2 regions of the Parafrigoribacterium soli genome follow, and region 1 is predicted to be linked to the other one. Evidence: predicted binding sites of a transcription regulator. Region 1 holds the regulator's gene; the other holds the start of a gene.
The links. Region 1 encodes HspR, which represses chaperone genes until heat shock. Its sites were predicted from a motif close to AAGTTGAGTCNNNNNGACTCAACTT; they were not measured.

Region 1 (7,363 bases):
CTCGACGATGTCCTCGAAGGTGCCGGGGGTGATGGCGTACGCGAGGTTGAAGCCGTCGACATCCGTCTCCTCGACCCACTCCTGCAGCTGGTCGGCGATCTGCTCCCCGCTGCCGATGATGAACGGGCCGAGACCGCCGATGGCGCCCTGGATGGCGATGTCGCGCACCGTCCACTGCTTGCCGTCGTCGTCGCCCGCCTGCACGTTCGCGACGGCGGACTGGATGGCGTTGCTCTTGACGTTGCCGATCGGCTCGTCGAGGTCATAGGTCGACAGGTCGACGCCCATCCACCCCGACATGAAGACGAGCGCGCCCTCGGGACTCGCGTACTTGAGGTAGTCCTCGTACTTGGCGCGCGCCTTCTCCTCGGTGGAGTCGGCGATGACGGTGAGCAGCGTGTAGATCTTCGCGGAGTAGCGGTCGCGACCTGCGGCCTCGAGGGCATCCCGGATCTTCTTGACCGTTGCCTTGAGCCCGGACTTGGTGGAGTTGGCCACGAAGATCGCCTCGGCGTTGCCCGCCGCGAATTCGATGCCGCGCGGCGACGCCCCGGCCTGGTAGATCACGGGAGAACGCTGCGGCGAGGGCTCGGAGATGTGGATGCCGGGCACGGTGAAGTTCTTGCCCCTGTGCCCGATCTCGTGCACCTTCTTCGGGTCGGTGAAGACGCCGGTCTCACGGTTGCGCTCGACGGCGTCGTCTTCCCAGGACCCCTCCCACAGCTTGTAGAGCACCTCGAGGTACTCGTCGGCGTAGTCGTAGCGGTCGTCGTGCTCCATCTGGTCGTCGTGACCCATGTTGCGCGCCGCCGACGGCAGGTAGCCGGTGACGACGTTCCAGCCGATGCGGCCGTTCGTGAGGTGGTCGAGCGTGGACATGCGACGTGCGAAAGGATACGGATGCTCGTACGCGGTTCCCGCGGTCACGCCGAAGCCGAGGTTCTCGGTGACGTAGGCCATGGCGGGGATCACGAGGAGCGGGTCACCGACGGGAACCTGCGCACCGTGACGGATCGCGGCCTCGTTGTTGCCGCCGTACACGTCGTACGTGCCGAGGACATCCGCGATGAAGATGCCGTCGAACTTGCCGCGCTCGAGCAGCTTGGCGAGCTCGGTCCAGTAGCTGAGGTCCTTGTAACGCCACGCCTGATCGTCTGGGTGTCGCCACATGCCGGCGGACTGGTGGGCGACGCAGTTCATGTCGAAGGCGTTGAAGCGAATCTGTCTGGCCATCTCACAATGGTGCGTCCACCGGGGGCTCCCCGCGCGCGGCAGCGAAATACGACGCAACATTAGGCCCGAGAGGTCAGTTCCGAAAGGTCATACTTCGTCGCATTTCTCGGATGCGCACGCGCCCCTCTCTACTCTGACAGGGTCGCCATTCACAGGAAGGACTTCTCATGACCATCGCAGCCACCGAGATCGACACCCGTCTCGAGACCGAGACCGACCTCGATGCCGAGGTGAACTTTCCCTCGAGCAATGTGCAGTCCATACCGCCGCTCGCCGAGCAATGGAAGTCGCTCGACCTGCGCGAGATCCTCAGCCGCCCCGCGGCGTTCCTGTCTGTCAGCCAGTCGAACTCCCTGTACCGACCCGGCGGCGTTCAGTATGGCGAGCGCCACGACCTGCGCGGCAGCCTGCCCGCAACCGTGAAGTCAGCGAAGGCTGCGCGTGCTGCGGGCAACTTCACCTCGTTCAACTGGATCGGATACACGGTCTTCCGCCAGGACTACCCGCAGAGCGACTTCGACCGCGCGCAGTACAACTCTTGGACGGGGGCGCTCGACGCCACGCCCGAGCAGATCGCCTGGGACAACGAACTCGTCAGCGACCTGCGCGAGCTGGTGCAGCCCGGCGACAACGAGTTCTACGAGACAGCACTCCAGACCGCCTTCACCGGCACGGGGTTGCCGCTCGAGCTCTCTCGCAAGCGAATCGAAGTACTCGTGATCACGGGCATCCACACCGACTGGTGCATCGAGGGCAACGCGCGCGCCGCTCGCGACCACGGCTACCTGCCCATCGTGATCGGAGACGCGACCGGATGCAACAGGCCGGAGCACGAGCCCGCCGCGTTCCAGCGCATCAACCAGTTCTTCGCGCCGGTGATCTCGTCGGAGACCTTCGTCGAACTCCTGAAGCGATAGGGCCGAACCATGGGAAACGTGGGGCTCTTCTTCGTCGGAATCGTGCTCCTGGTCAACGGCCTGGTGATCCTGAACATCGTTCCGGCCCGCAGCGCGGCCATCCTGAACCTCTTCGTCGGAGCGGTGCAGGTGATTTTGCCCACGATCATCCTCAGCCAGGCGGGCGGTGATGCCGCCATCATCAACGCGACCTGGCCGACCTATCTGTTCGGCTTCACCTATCTGTACTACGGCCTGGGCATCCTGCTCGATCTCGAACCGCAGGGCCTCGGCTGGTTCAGCGCCTTCGTCGCAGCCGTCGCACTCTACGAGGCTGCGTCATCGCTCGCCACCGATCCGATCTTCGCGGTGATCTGGCTGAGCTGGGCCGCCATGTGGACCCTGTTCTTCCTGTTGATGGCACTCGACAAGGCGCAGCTCAGCCGGTTCACGGCGTGGTTCCTGATCTGGCTCGGCATCCCCAGCTGCTCGATCAGCGGGCTGTTCCTCTTGAACGGTGCCTGGGCGACAACTCCGGCCGCCGGTGCCGCCGCGCTCGTCGCGCTACTCGTACTCACCGCTGTGAGCATCGCGTTCACTCGGTCGTCCATCGCCCGGCTGCCGCAGTCGACGGATGCCGCAGGCAGGCAGGACCTGGCAGTCTCGGCAGCGGAGTCCCTCCCCCTCGCCTGAGCGTTGAGGATGCACACGAGCGGAACGGATCTCGCTGGGCGAGAATGAAATATGCCTTCGCCGCTGATCAGGGTCAGCTCAGCCGAACTCGACGATCTGCGCGAGCGACTGCGCAACACGCGATGGGCGCCGAGCTGGCCGAGCCACGGCTGGAATGCTGGCACCGACCAGCGCGAACTCCGTCGACTCGCGGACTACTGGCGGTCCGGCTTCGACTGGCGTGCCCAGGAGGATGCGATTAATGCGCTTCCCTCACACGAGGCCGACATCGACGGAACACCGATTCACTATTTCCGATTCGATGGCGAGATCGAGGGAGCGCTGCCCATCGTCCTGACGAACGGCTGGCCCAGCACCTCGCTTGAACTGGTGGCGCTCGCGCAACGACTGGCCGCGCCGTCTCGATTCGGCGGCGAGCCGGCCGACGCGTTCACGGTGATCGTCCCGTCGCTGCCAGGATTCCCGTTCTCACCGCAGCGCCCGAGCCACGACGAACAGACGCATGAGCTCTGGCACCACCTCATGTCGCAGCACCTCGGCCTGGATCGCTACGGTGCGCACGGTGGCGACCTCGGAGCGGGCATCACCTCCCGGCTGGCCCAGGCGCATCCGGAGGCCGTCGTGGGCATCCACCTCCTCGCCGTCGCCGCGCCCGCCAGCTACGACGCCGCGACCCTTAGCGAAGAGGAACGCTCGTACCTCGACTCGGTGAACTCCTGGGTGGATGAGGAGGGCGGATACCAACACGAGCAACAGACCCGGCCGCTCACCCTCGCGCCCGGGTTGACGGACTCCCCCGTGGGCCTACTGAGCTGGATCGTGGAAAAGTACCGCGCCTGGAGCGACAGCGGCGGCGAGCTCTCGACCAGGTTCAGCGATGACTTCCTGCTGACCCAGGCCTCGCTCTACTGGTTCACGAACACCATCGCCTCGTCGTTCCGGCCATACTTCGAGTACCGCGCCGGGATGACCACCAGGGTTGACCGCGTCGACGTACCAACGGCGGTGGCAATCTTCCCGCGCGACCTCACCCGTCCGCCACGAAGCTGGGCCGAGCGCAGCTACGCGGTCACGCGATACACGACCATGCCGCGCGGCGGACACTTCGCACCACACGAAGAACCTGAGCTGCTCGCGACCGACCTCAGGGAGTTCTTCCGCTCGTTACGCTGACCGCACCTCAGACGGTGGCGTGGGCGCGCATCGCGTGCGCCATCCACCACCAGGCGAGCCAGCCGATGACGCAGTTCAGCACGATCGCCATGAGCAGGCTGAGACTGCCGGTGATGCCGATCATCGTCCAGACCGGCGCATGCGCGACGTCGGCGAGGCCGGAGACCACCTGCACGAGGATGCCGGCGATCCAGCCGACGAACGGGTACGCCGCGATCGCAATACCGGTCGCGGCCCAAGTGACGCCCCACGGGTGGTTGACCGAGTGCGATTTCAGCATCCGCCCGCTGACGATGATACCGAGTGCCCACACGGCCATTCCGAAGAGCGAGAGGATCAGCAGCGGGATGACCCACGCGGTCACGTTGACGTTGTCGACGAAGTCGCGCAGCTGGTAGTAGCTCGTCGAACGGGAGCTGGAGGAGCGACCGATTTGGTCGAGCACGAAGGTGAAGAAGGCGGCGAAACCGCCCAGGACGACGGGCACGATGAACAGCAGCCAGCCGAGACCGAGCAGGTTGAATCCCACGATGCCCGCCCAGCGCGCACCGCTCTTCTGCTCCGCGGTGAGCGGCGGGCGCACCGCGCGCGGCTGCCACGCCTGGGGCGGATAGGGGCTCGGGCCAGCCTGCGCATACGGGTTCGGCACTGCCGGCTGGCCCTCGGGCAGGGGCTCGTAGGGGGGTGGCGTCGTCGTCATCGTCTCATTCCTTGAGTCGGGCCGTGCTCGGTCGGGTGACTCATGCCCGAGTAAGCATGAGTTGCGCGTCAGGTCAGTCGGTGCGGCGCCAATTGCGCCCGATCGGACGCCAGACCACGAGCTGGTTGGAGCGCGCCGCCCTGGTGCCCGCCTTCAATGAGATCACATCGCCCGCGGCGCCGGCGGCAAAGACGCGGGTTCCCGGCCGGTGCAGCAGCTCATCGGCGAGCGCGGCCTCGAGCTCTCGCACGCGGTCGCTCAGTTCGGTCACTTGGTTCTCCAACTGCAGAATGCGCCGGATGCCCTCCAGGCTCACTCCCTCGGCGCTCAGCCGCGCAACCTCCCGCAGTTGCATCACGTCGCGCATCGAGTAACGACGTGACTGCCCCGCGGTGCGGGTGGGGCTCACGAGACCGAGACGGTCGTACTGCCTCAGGGTCTGCGGGTGCATGGCCGCCAGCTCTGCCGCGACCGCGATCGCGAACAGCGGCGCATCCGGATTCAGCTCGTCGTTCACTGCGCGCTCGCCCCCGTTCGCTGAGCTTGTCGAAGCGCCGTTGAAGAACGGCCCTCGCACAGGACTTCGACAGGCTCAGCCAACGAATTACGCATTACGCGCGCGCTTTCGCGAGGAGCTCGGCGCGCGGATTCTCCACGGGCATCGCCTTGGCGAAGGCCTCAAGGTGCTTCTGCGCGTCGGCGGTGAGGTGGCTCGGCACGGCCACCTGCACGCTGGCGAGCAGGTCGCCGGTGCCCTTGGTCGTCGTGACGCCGCGTCCCTTGACGCGCAGCACTCGGCCGCTCGGCGTGCCGGGCGCAACCCGGAGCTTCACCGGGTCGCCCCCGAGGGTCGGAACCTCGATCGTCGCCCCGAGCGTCGCTTCCACGAAGGTGACCGGCACATCCACCCTCAGGTTCAGGCCATCACGCTCGAACACCGGATGCTTGCGCACTGTTACGGTGAGCGTCAGGTCGCCGGCGGGGCCACCATCGATGCTCGCCTCACCCTTGCCCTTGAGCCGGATCTTCTGCCCGTCGCTGACGCCGGCGGGAATCTTGACGCTGATCGGCTTGCTGCCCGCGGCCTGCAGCTTGACGGTTTCGCCCTTGATCGCGCTGATGAAGTCAAGCGAGGTCGTCGCGGTGAGATCCCGCCCCTTGCTGGGCCCGCCCGCACCACGGAAGCCGCCGGAGGTCTGACCGAAGTTGCCGCCGCCGAACATGCTGCCGAAGATGTCCTCGAAGCCGGCTCCGCTTGCGGTGCGGGTGGTGCGCTGGTTGCCCTGCCCGAACATCCCGCCGAAGACGTCTTCGAAGCCGCCGGCCTGGCCGCCGCCACCCGCCGTGAAGCGGGGAGCGCCCGCGCCCATGGCGCGCATCTGGTCGTATTCCTTGCGCTGTTCGGGGTCGGACAGCACGGCGTGCGCCTCGCTGATCTCCTTGAACTTCGCCTCGGCCGCAGCATCACCCGGGTTGGAGTCCGGGTGATACTTGCGGGCGAGTTTGCGATAGGTCTTCTTCAGTTCGGCGGGCGTGATGTCTTTCGACACCCCGAGCACCTTGTAGAAGTCCTTGTCGAACCAATCCTGACTGGCCACTGGCGGCTAGTCCTCCGCCGGCACGGAGACCGCGACCTTCGCCGCACGAAGCAGACGCTCGCCGAGCTTGTATCCGGGCTGGATCACGTCTGCGACGACCTGCGTCGTCACATCCGGGTTCGGAAGCTGCATGAGCGCCTCGTGGATGTGGGGATCGAACTCTTCGCCCTTCTCCCCCACCATCGTCAGCCCGAACTTGTCGAGGCCAGCCCGCAGCTTCTGCGCGATGATCGTCATCGGTCCCTCTTCGAGGTCGCCGTGGATCTCGGCGAGCCTGAGGTCGTCGAGCGCGGGGAACAGTGCGCCCACGACCTCCGCGATCACGAGATCACGGTTGGCCTCGCGATCACGCTCGACCCGCTTGCGGTAGTTGACGTACTCCGCCTGCAGGCGCTGCAGATCGGCGAGCCGCTCGGCCGCCAGGTCGCTCTCCACGCCGTTCTTCAGGAACTCGAGGTCGGCATCCGTGAGCGAGGTCTCGATGTCGGGACCCTCGGCCTCGATGATCTCCTCGCCCAGGTTGTCGGCGTCGGTCGGGGACGACTCCCCGGAGCCGGGGGCAGCTGCCCCCGACTTCGGGTCGAAGTCATCCGGCTTCTTCTTGTCTGCCATGGTTACTTCTTGTCTTCTGGCTCGTCGTCCACCACTTCGGCGTCGACGATGTCCTCGTCGTCGTTGCTCGACTCATCGCTCGGGCCGTCGGCCGGCGTCTCGGCAGCCGCCTCACCCGCGCCTTGGTTGGCGTAGATCGCCTCGCCGAGCTTCTGCTGGCTCTCGCTGAGCTTGTCGAAGGCGGTCTTCACCGCATCCGCATCTTCGCCCGCGAGCGCACTCTTCAGGGCGTCGACATCCGCCTGCACGTCGTTCTTCACGTCGTCGGGCAGCTTGTCTTCGTTGTCCTTGATGAGCTTGTCGGTCTGGTAGGCCAGCTGCTCCGCGGTGTTGCGAGTCTCGGCCTCCTCGCGGCGCTTCTTGTCTTCCGCCGCGTGCTCTTCACCCTCGCGCACCATGCGCTCGATGTCTTCCTTCGGCAGCGAGGAGCCACCGGTGATCGTCATCGACTGCTCCTT
Region 2 (7,363 bases), on a different contig from region 1:
TTGCCGCGCTGCACGCTCTCGCTCGGCGGCGTCTCCCGCGGCCCGAGCTCGACGACGAGCCCGTCCGCCATGAGTTCGGCCACCAGGTCGGAAACCGTGACGCGCGTCAGGCCGGTGCTGCGCGCGACATCCGCTCTGCTCTGCCTGCCCGAGCCGTAGAGCGTCTGCAGCACGAGCGCGCGGTTGTGCACCCTGGCGTGTTCCGGCAGCACCTTCTCCGAGGGACGCAGGAGCCTCCCGGCGGTCCTCGCCGCGGTCACGTCCTTGGCGCTCATCCCAACGCCTCCCGGCCGCCTACCGCCGCCTTGCCGGCGAGCGCCGCACCGAGCGCGGCCACGGGTGAGCCGAGCGGCACGAGGCTGACCCGTTCCGGCAGATCGAGCGAGGCGATGAAGGGTGACGCGCTCGCCCACCCGCTCAGCACGGACTGAATGGGGCTGAGCAACCGCTCGCCGAGAGAGCTCAGGCCGCCCCCAATGACGACGAGATCGACGCCGAGGCTCAGGATGAGGATGCGCACGGCCACCGCGGTGTTCTCGATCAGCCTGTCCCGCACCTCGATCGCGAGCGGCACGCCCGCCTCGGCGGCGTCGAAAAGTTCGGTCACCGGGTACGGATGCTCGCTCGGCCACTGCCGGGCAACGGCCGAACCCGAGGCGAGCGTCTCGAGGCAGCCGCGCTGTCCGCAACTGCAGATCACGCCATTCGGGTCGACCGGAATGTGCCCGATCTCTCCGGCGGTGCCGCGCGAACCACGCCAGAGCTCGCCGTCTAGCACGATGCCCGCGGCCAGGCCCGTCCCGAGGTTGAGATACGCCATCGAACCGGGAACCTCTTGGGTGAGGTCGAGCAGGCTCCATGCACCGAGCGCGGCGGCGTTCACGTCGTTCTCCACGCGCACCGGAACGCCAAACACCGCAGACAGCCCCGGCCCGAGATCGAGCCCGGCAACACCGAGGTTCACCGCGTGCGCGACTCGTCCGGCTTCCGCATCGACCGAACCGGGAATGCCGACGCCGATGGACGCGAAGCTGCCCGCCTCCACTCCGACGAGGCCGGCGAGCGCCGACACGGCGGCGCTCGCATTGCCGAGCACCGCATCCGCGCCCATGCCCGTCGGCAGGCGCACCTCCTGCAGCACGCGGCCGCTCTCGTCGACCACGACACCGTGCACCTTGGTACCACCGATGTCGAGCCCGACGAGCATCCGGCCGTCGGGGTTCACGACTGCACCGCGTTCAACCAGGCGAGAAGCGCCTGCCCCACGTGGCGCGAAGCGCCAAAGGTCGCGACGTCGGCGTAGGCCCGGTCGTCTGCAGGCCACCCGAGGTCGACGACGACGACATCCGGATGCTGCTGCCGCAGCTGATCGATGTAGGTCCGCACCCAGGGGTAGCGGTGGTTGTCGCGACCGAGCACCACCGGCTGGAGTCCCGCAGGCAGCTCGGGCAGCGCACCCTCGCGCACCGGCAGTGTCTCGGCTCCCGCGGCGTCCGCTCCCCACGTGGAGACGCCGACGGCGATGTTCGCCTCGGTCTGAATTGAGAGGAGCACGCGCTCGGCACGCACCGTGACGCCGGGCCTCACATCGAAGGCGGCGATGGTGCGCTCCAGCGGGAAGACGGGTTCGTCAATCGCGGGAATGGGGATGCGCTCGGCCTCGACCGCGAGCCCCGCGGCGAGCGCGGCGACGCGAGCCATGGCATCCGCCAACCGCCCGTCGGCGAGTCGGCCGTTGCTCACCGCATCGGTGATCGCCCACTCGATGGCGTCGAGCTGTTCCTCGGTGTTGTCTGTGCCGATGCACAGCAGGTCGCAGCCCGCGGCAAGTGCGAGCACCGCGGCCCCGGGAATTCCGACCTCGCCACTCGCGCCCTTCATGTCGAGGGCGTCGGAGACGATCACGCCCGCGAAGCCGAGTTCCTCGCGCAGCAGCTGCTGCAGGATGCGGCGGGAGAAGGTTGCGGGCGCGTCCGGGTCGAGCTGCGGCATGAGGATGTGCGAGGTCATGATTGAGCGCGCCCCAGCAGCGATCGATGCCCGGAACGGCAGCAGTTCCCGCTCGCGCAGCCGTTCGAGCGGCAGGTCAACGACGGGCAATGCGAGGTGTGAGTCGGCGGAGGTGTCGCCGTGACCCGGAAAGTGCTTCGCGCTCGTGGCCGTGCCGGTGCGCTCGAGTCCGCGCACCCAGGCCGCACTGTGCCTCGCGACCAGTGCTGGGTCGGAACCGAAGCTGCGCACACCGATGACGGGATTGTTCGCGTTCGAATTGATGTCGACATCCGGAGCGAAGTCGAGGTTGCAGCCGCTCTGCCGAAGTTGCCAGCCGATCGAGCGCGCGACGCTCTCGGTGTAGGCGACATCGTCGATGCGGCCGAGCACGGCGTTGCCCGGGTAGGGCGAACCGCTGTCGTGATAGAGCCGCGTGACGTCGCCGCCCTCCTCGTCGATCGCGATGAGCGCCGCGGGGTTTGCCCGACGGATGCTGGCGGTGAGCTCTCGAAGCTGCTCGCGCGAGACGATGTTGCCGCCGAAGATGCAGACGCCGGCGAGCCCGTCGCGCAGCCGCCGCTCGAGCCACTCGGGCAGTGTCGTGCCGACGAAGCCCGGCAGCAGCACCGCCGCCGCGTTCACTCGACCGGATGAGCCGGACTGGGACTCTCGCATGGCTTTAGTAAAGCGTACAAACAAAATGCCTGCAATCCTTTTCCCGCCCAAATGAAGGAGTCGCCGCCGAGGATCCACGCATTCCGGGAGGGAGCTCGGCGTGGGAGGGCTCCACTCCTTCATTTGGACAGCGCAGGGCGCGGGTGGGAGCAAAAACCGCGCGCGAAACACGTTGGCACTCTCAGAGGGAGAGTGCTAACATTTTCCGTAGTTGAGCGTATGTGACTCAACTTATGAACCGACGATGAAGTGACGCCGAGAGGCGCACGACGTGAAGGAGTTGATGAAAATGGCAATGTTGTTCGATCCATTCCGTGAGCTGGACCGCGTCGCCGCGAACCTGCTCGACACGAGGCAGGGTCCCCGTCTCATGCCCATCGATCTGTATCGGGATGGTGACCACTACATCCTGAGCGCAGACCTGCCCGGAATTGACCCGGGTTCGGTTGACGTAGACATCGACGGACAGCTGCTCACCATCCGCGCCGAGCGCACCGCGCACAGCGAGGACGGCGTGAAGTGGCTCGCCCACGAACGTCCGAGCGGCAGCTTCCTGCGCCAGCTCAACCTCGGCGACGGCATCGACACCGAGAACATCAGCGCGAACTACGACAACGGTGTGCTGAGCGTCATGATCCCGATGAGCGCCAAGGCCATGCCGCGCAAGGTCGCGATCAGCTCAAACGGCACCGCCGAGAAACCGGTCGAAGTCACCGCGTAGACAGCGGAACGCAACGCAAGGGCCGCGCCTGGGGAACAATCCCGGGCGCGGCCCTTCGCCTCGGACCCGTCAGGAGGTCACCGGATGATTCTGCCGAGCTGGTGACGAAGGGAGCCCTCGAGAGTCGGCTGGCGAAAGTGGTGTCCGGCGCCTTCGAGCTTGGTCGGCACAACGCGCTGGTCGGCCTCGGCGAGTTCGGTCGAACCCTCCTCCCCCAGAAGGATCCGCGGTCCAAAAGTGGGCACGGGAAGCAGCGCCGGCCTGCGCATCACTCGGCCCAGCGTGCGCGTGTATTCGGCGTTGCGCACCGCGGCGGGCGCGACCGCGTTGATCGGACCGGACATGCCCGTGTCGACGAGCGCGCGGTGATAGACATCGACGAGATCCTCGAGATCTATCCACGACAACCACTGGCGCCCATCGGAGATCGGGCCGCCGAGGCCCGCGGCGAACAGGGGCCGGAACAGGCGAAGGGTTCCGCCGCGGGCCGCCTGCACGATTCCCGTGCGGATCGAACTCACGCGAATCCCGGCCTCCATCGCGGGCCTGGTTGCGGCCTCCCACTCGGCCACGACATCCGCCAGAAAGCCAGCGCCCTGACCGCTGTCCTCGCTCAACACTTCATCGCCGCGATCGGCACCGTAGTAGCCGATGGCGGAGGCGACCACCAGAACCTTCGGGCCGTCGGATGCGGCGGCCGCGAGCTCTGCCAGACGGGCGGTCGGAGCGATCCGGCTCTGACGAATCGCCTTCTTATGGCTCTCGGTAAACCTGCCGGCGATCGACTCACCGGCGAGGTGGATGAGCGCGTCGACTCCGTCGAGTAGCCCCGCGTCGGGGTGCATGGGGTCCCAGTGCCGCTCATCCGCACCTCCTGCGACCCCGCGAACGAGCCGGATCACGCGGTGGCCACCGGTCGTGAGGAAGGCCGAGAGTGCCGAGCCCACCAGGCCACTCGAGCCCGTCATCGCGATGGTCAGGGCTTGCACCCCGAGGCTCGCGGCCCACCGATGGGCCGCGAGATCATCGGCAAGCTGGCGGTGCCGATAGACGAACATGGGCCGAAGCGCTCTCGACCCCACGGGGGTGTCGACTCGATCGGTCACCCGGGTAGTCGTCTCTGACTCCGCGGCAAACTCGTGACTGTGACGCCACTTCAGCGCGGCGCGAACCGGGAGGGACGCGAGCCCATCCACTCCGATGGTGTCGACAAAGCGGCGGGGCGGGTCGTAGCCATCCGGATCGTGTCGCGACACCCAGGTGAGGCCGCCGGGCAGTCCAAGCACCGCCTCGCCGTCCCTGAGCGAGGTGGTCTCGAGCAGGACTTTCGCGGGTTGCCACGGCGGCGCCAACCTCGCGAACGCACCGGGCCTCGCGTGCCAGGCGAAGACCTCATCGATCGGTGACTCAACGATGCTCGAGTGTGTGATGGACATCCGAAGCACATCCCTTCGATGCTCGCATGATGGCCGAACGGGAATCCCGTAAACGGTCGCTAGTGTGGTGCCGGTGAGACTCTGGTCCGTGCATCCGCAGTATTTCGATCGGCAAGCCCTGACGGCCTGTTGGCGCGAGGCGCTGCTGGCACAGGCCGTGCTGGCCGGCACGACGAAGGGATACCGACAGCATCCGCAGTTGACGAGATTTCGGGACCAGGCGGCGCCGGACGCGGCTATCGCGCGCTTTCTCGGCGGAATAGCCGACGAAGCGGATGCCCGTGGCTACAGCTTCACCCGGAGCAAGATTCTCGTGCGCGCCGAGGCGGTGCCGCCGATCCCCGTGACGATCGGCCAACTCGAGTACGAGTGGGCGCACCTGAGGGGAAAGCTCGCGAAACGAAGCCCGGCGGTCGCCGAGCGCTGGGCCGACCTGAACGAGCCTCTGCCGCATCCACTGTTCACCGTGGTCGATGGTCCGATCGCTCCGTGGGAGCGACCGGGCTAAGCGCGCCGGGGAAGCGCGCGGGCGGCTAGTGCGCGGCCGCCGGCGCATGCGCTGTCGCCACCGGAGGCTCCTGCACCTCGGTCGTGTTGCTGAGGTTGTCGAGAAAGCGAATGACGACCTCGCGTTCGTCCGGAGTGAGATCCGCTGCCACGTCGAAGCGGCGGGCGTGCGTGCGCCCCACGGTGTCGCGCACCTGCTCATGCGTGTGCTGCGTGATGGTGATCATGAGCGCGCGTCGATCGCTGGGATGAGGTGAGCGCTCGATGTGCCCGGCGGCGGTCAAGCGGTCGAGGAGCTTGGTGGTCGAGGCGCTGGAGATCGCAAGGTGCTCCGCGAGATTGCCCGGCGTCGCGATCAGCCCCTCGTTCTTACAGATCACGAGAAAACGCAGCGCCTTCATGTCGTTTTCGTTCAGCTTCATGTGGTTTCTGGAACTGAGGCTCATTCTCTGCTCGGCCTCGCGCCACCGCCGAATCGATTGCAGCACGCGCACGATCTGGGAGATCTCCGCATCGTCCATGCCGGAGTAGTCGACGAGTTCCTGCTTGGGATCGACGACCCGGGGGTCGAGAATGACCCCTTCCACGCGACGAGGGATGTTGGCCGGTTCCACCATGGTGCTATCGTATCCGGAAAGATAAAGCTTGCTAAGCTATTTATTAGCTATGCTAGGTAAATATTCAGAGAGGGGGTTCAGATGGCTACCGCGAGCGATACCGAAGACGTCGAGCTTCTCGATGCGAACGGGGAGACGATCGGTCTCACCAGCCAGGCGAGCGTGCACGGACCGGACACTCCTCTGCACCTCGCCTTCTCGGGTTACGTGTTCAACGCGCGCGGCGAGGTCCTCATCACGCGGCGTGCCAGCACCAGGGCACGCTGGCCCGGAGTGTGGAGCAATTCCTTCTGCGGGCATCCGGCGCCAGCGGAGACGCTCGCGAGCGCGGTACGCCGCAGAGCGGCCTACGAGGTGGGCCTCGACCTGACCGGGCTCGAACCCGCACTGCCGCTCTTCCGCTATCGGCACCTGGATAGGGCGCACACCTCCGAGAACGAAGTCTGCCCGATCTATGTGGCCTCCACGTCGCAGGAGCCGACCGTGCATCCGGCGGAAGTGATGGACCACGCCTGGGTGGATCCGCTCGACCTCGGTCGTTCGATCCGGCTCAACCCCTCGATCTACGGCCCCTGGCTGGTTTTGCAGGCGCAACTACTCAGCTTCCTCGGTGGCTCACAACCGCGCACGGCGGCCCCACCGCAACGTGAACGAGAGCGAGTGTGAGATGAGCCTGGCAACACCGCTGCTCGGGAGCTCCGAGCGAGTCGACGAGGTGTCAGACCGACTGACCGAGTTCTTTCGCCAGAAAGAGCTGGAAGCATCCGGATACGGCACCCAGTACAGAGAACTGTGGTCAGCCATGCGACGATCGGTCGACGGTGGCAAACGCTTCCGGCCCGCACTCGTGGTCTGTGCCTATCACTCGCTCGGTGGTCACCGCGACGACGAGGCCGTGGTCGTCGCCACCGCCTTCGAACTCCTGCATTCCGCGTTCCTGCTTCACGACGACGTGATCGACGGAGACGTCGTGCGGCGGGGGCAGCCCAACGTCATGGGCACCCTGGCCTCCCGGGCGCTCGACAGCGGACTCGGCGCCCACGCGGCCACCCGGTGGGGCGAGGCCGCGGCGATCCTCGCCGGTGACCTGCTCATCCATTCGGCGCAGGCCCTCGTGGCGCGGCTCGATCTCGCCCACGATGTTCGCATCGCGCTGCTCGACCTGCTCGAGGAATGCATGTACGTCACCGCCGCCGGTGAGCTGGCGGATGTCGCGTTCAGCACGGGTGCCGAGACGCCCGTGCTGTCCCAGGTGATCTCGATGGCGCAGTGGAAGACGGCCCATTACTCGTTCCAGGCACCGCTCCAGGCGGGCGCGGTGCTCGCGGGAGCCGGAGCCGAGACGCTCGAAGCGCTGGGCGAATTCGGGAGAAACGTGGGAATCGCCTTCCAGCTTCGCGACGACGTGCTCGGCG

Region 2: a site for HspR is predicted at 2,876-2,900, ahead of ABUA37_RS04015 (Hsp20/alpha crystallin family protein). Genes of this name have one in related genera too.

What each region holds. Positions count from the first base shown of each region.
Region 1 covers NZ_JBELNZ010000003.1:540,156-547,518, reverse strand. The annotation lists gene ABUA37_RS10945 (LLM class flavin-dependent oxidoreductase) at 1-1,233, opposite strand, end outside; gene ABUA37_RS10940 (cysteine hydrolase) at 1,401-2,150, shown strand; gene ABUA37_RS10935 (AmiS/UreI family transporter) at 2,169-2,822, shown strand; gene ABUA37_RS10930 (epoxide hydrolase family protein) at 2,874-3,995, shown strand; gene ABUA37_RS10925 (hypothetical protein) at 4,003-4,695, opposite strand; gene ABUA37_RS10920 (heat shock protein transcriptional repressor HspR) at 4,769-5,212, opposite strand; gene ABUA37_RS10915 (DnaJ C-terminal domain-containing protein) at 5,307-6,293, opposite strand; gene ABUA37_RS10910 (nucleotide exchange factor GrpE) at 6,300-6,905, opposite strand; gene dnaK (molecular chaperone DnaK) at 6,908-7,363, opposite strand, start outside.
Region 2 covers NZ_JBELNZ010000001.1:819,761-827,123, forward strand. The annotation lists gene ABUA37_RS04000 (ROK family transcriptional regulator) at 1-275, opposite strand, end outside; gene ABUA37_RS04005 (ROK family protein) at 272-1,225, opposite strand; gene nagZ (beta-N-acetylhexosaminidase) at 1,222-2,667, opposite strand; gene ABUA37_RS04015 (Hsp20/alpha crystallin family protein) at 2,957-3,388, shown strand; gene ABUA37_RS04020 (TIGR01777 family oxidoreductase) at 3,466-4,824, opposite strand; gene ABUA37_RS04025 (pyrimidine dimer DNA glycosylase/endonuclease V) at 4,898-5,332, shown strand; gene ABUA37_RS04030 (MarR family winged helix-turn-helix transcriptional regulator) at 5,358-5,948, opposite strand; gene idi (isopentenyl-diphosphate Delta-isomerase) at 6,030-6,614, shown strand; gene ABUA37_RS04040 (polyprenyl synthetase family protein) at 6,616-7,363, shown strand, end outside.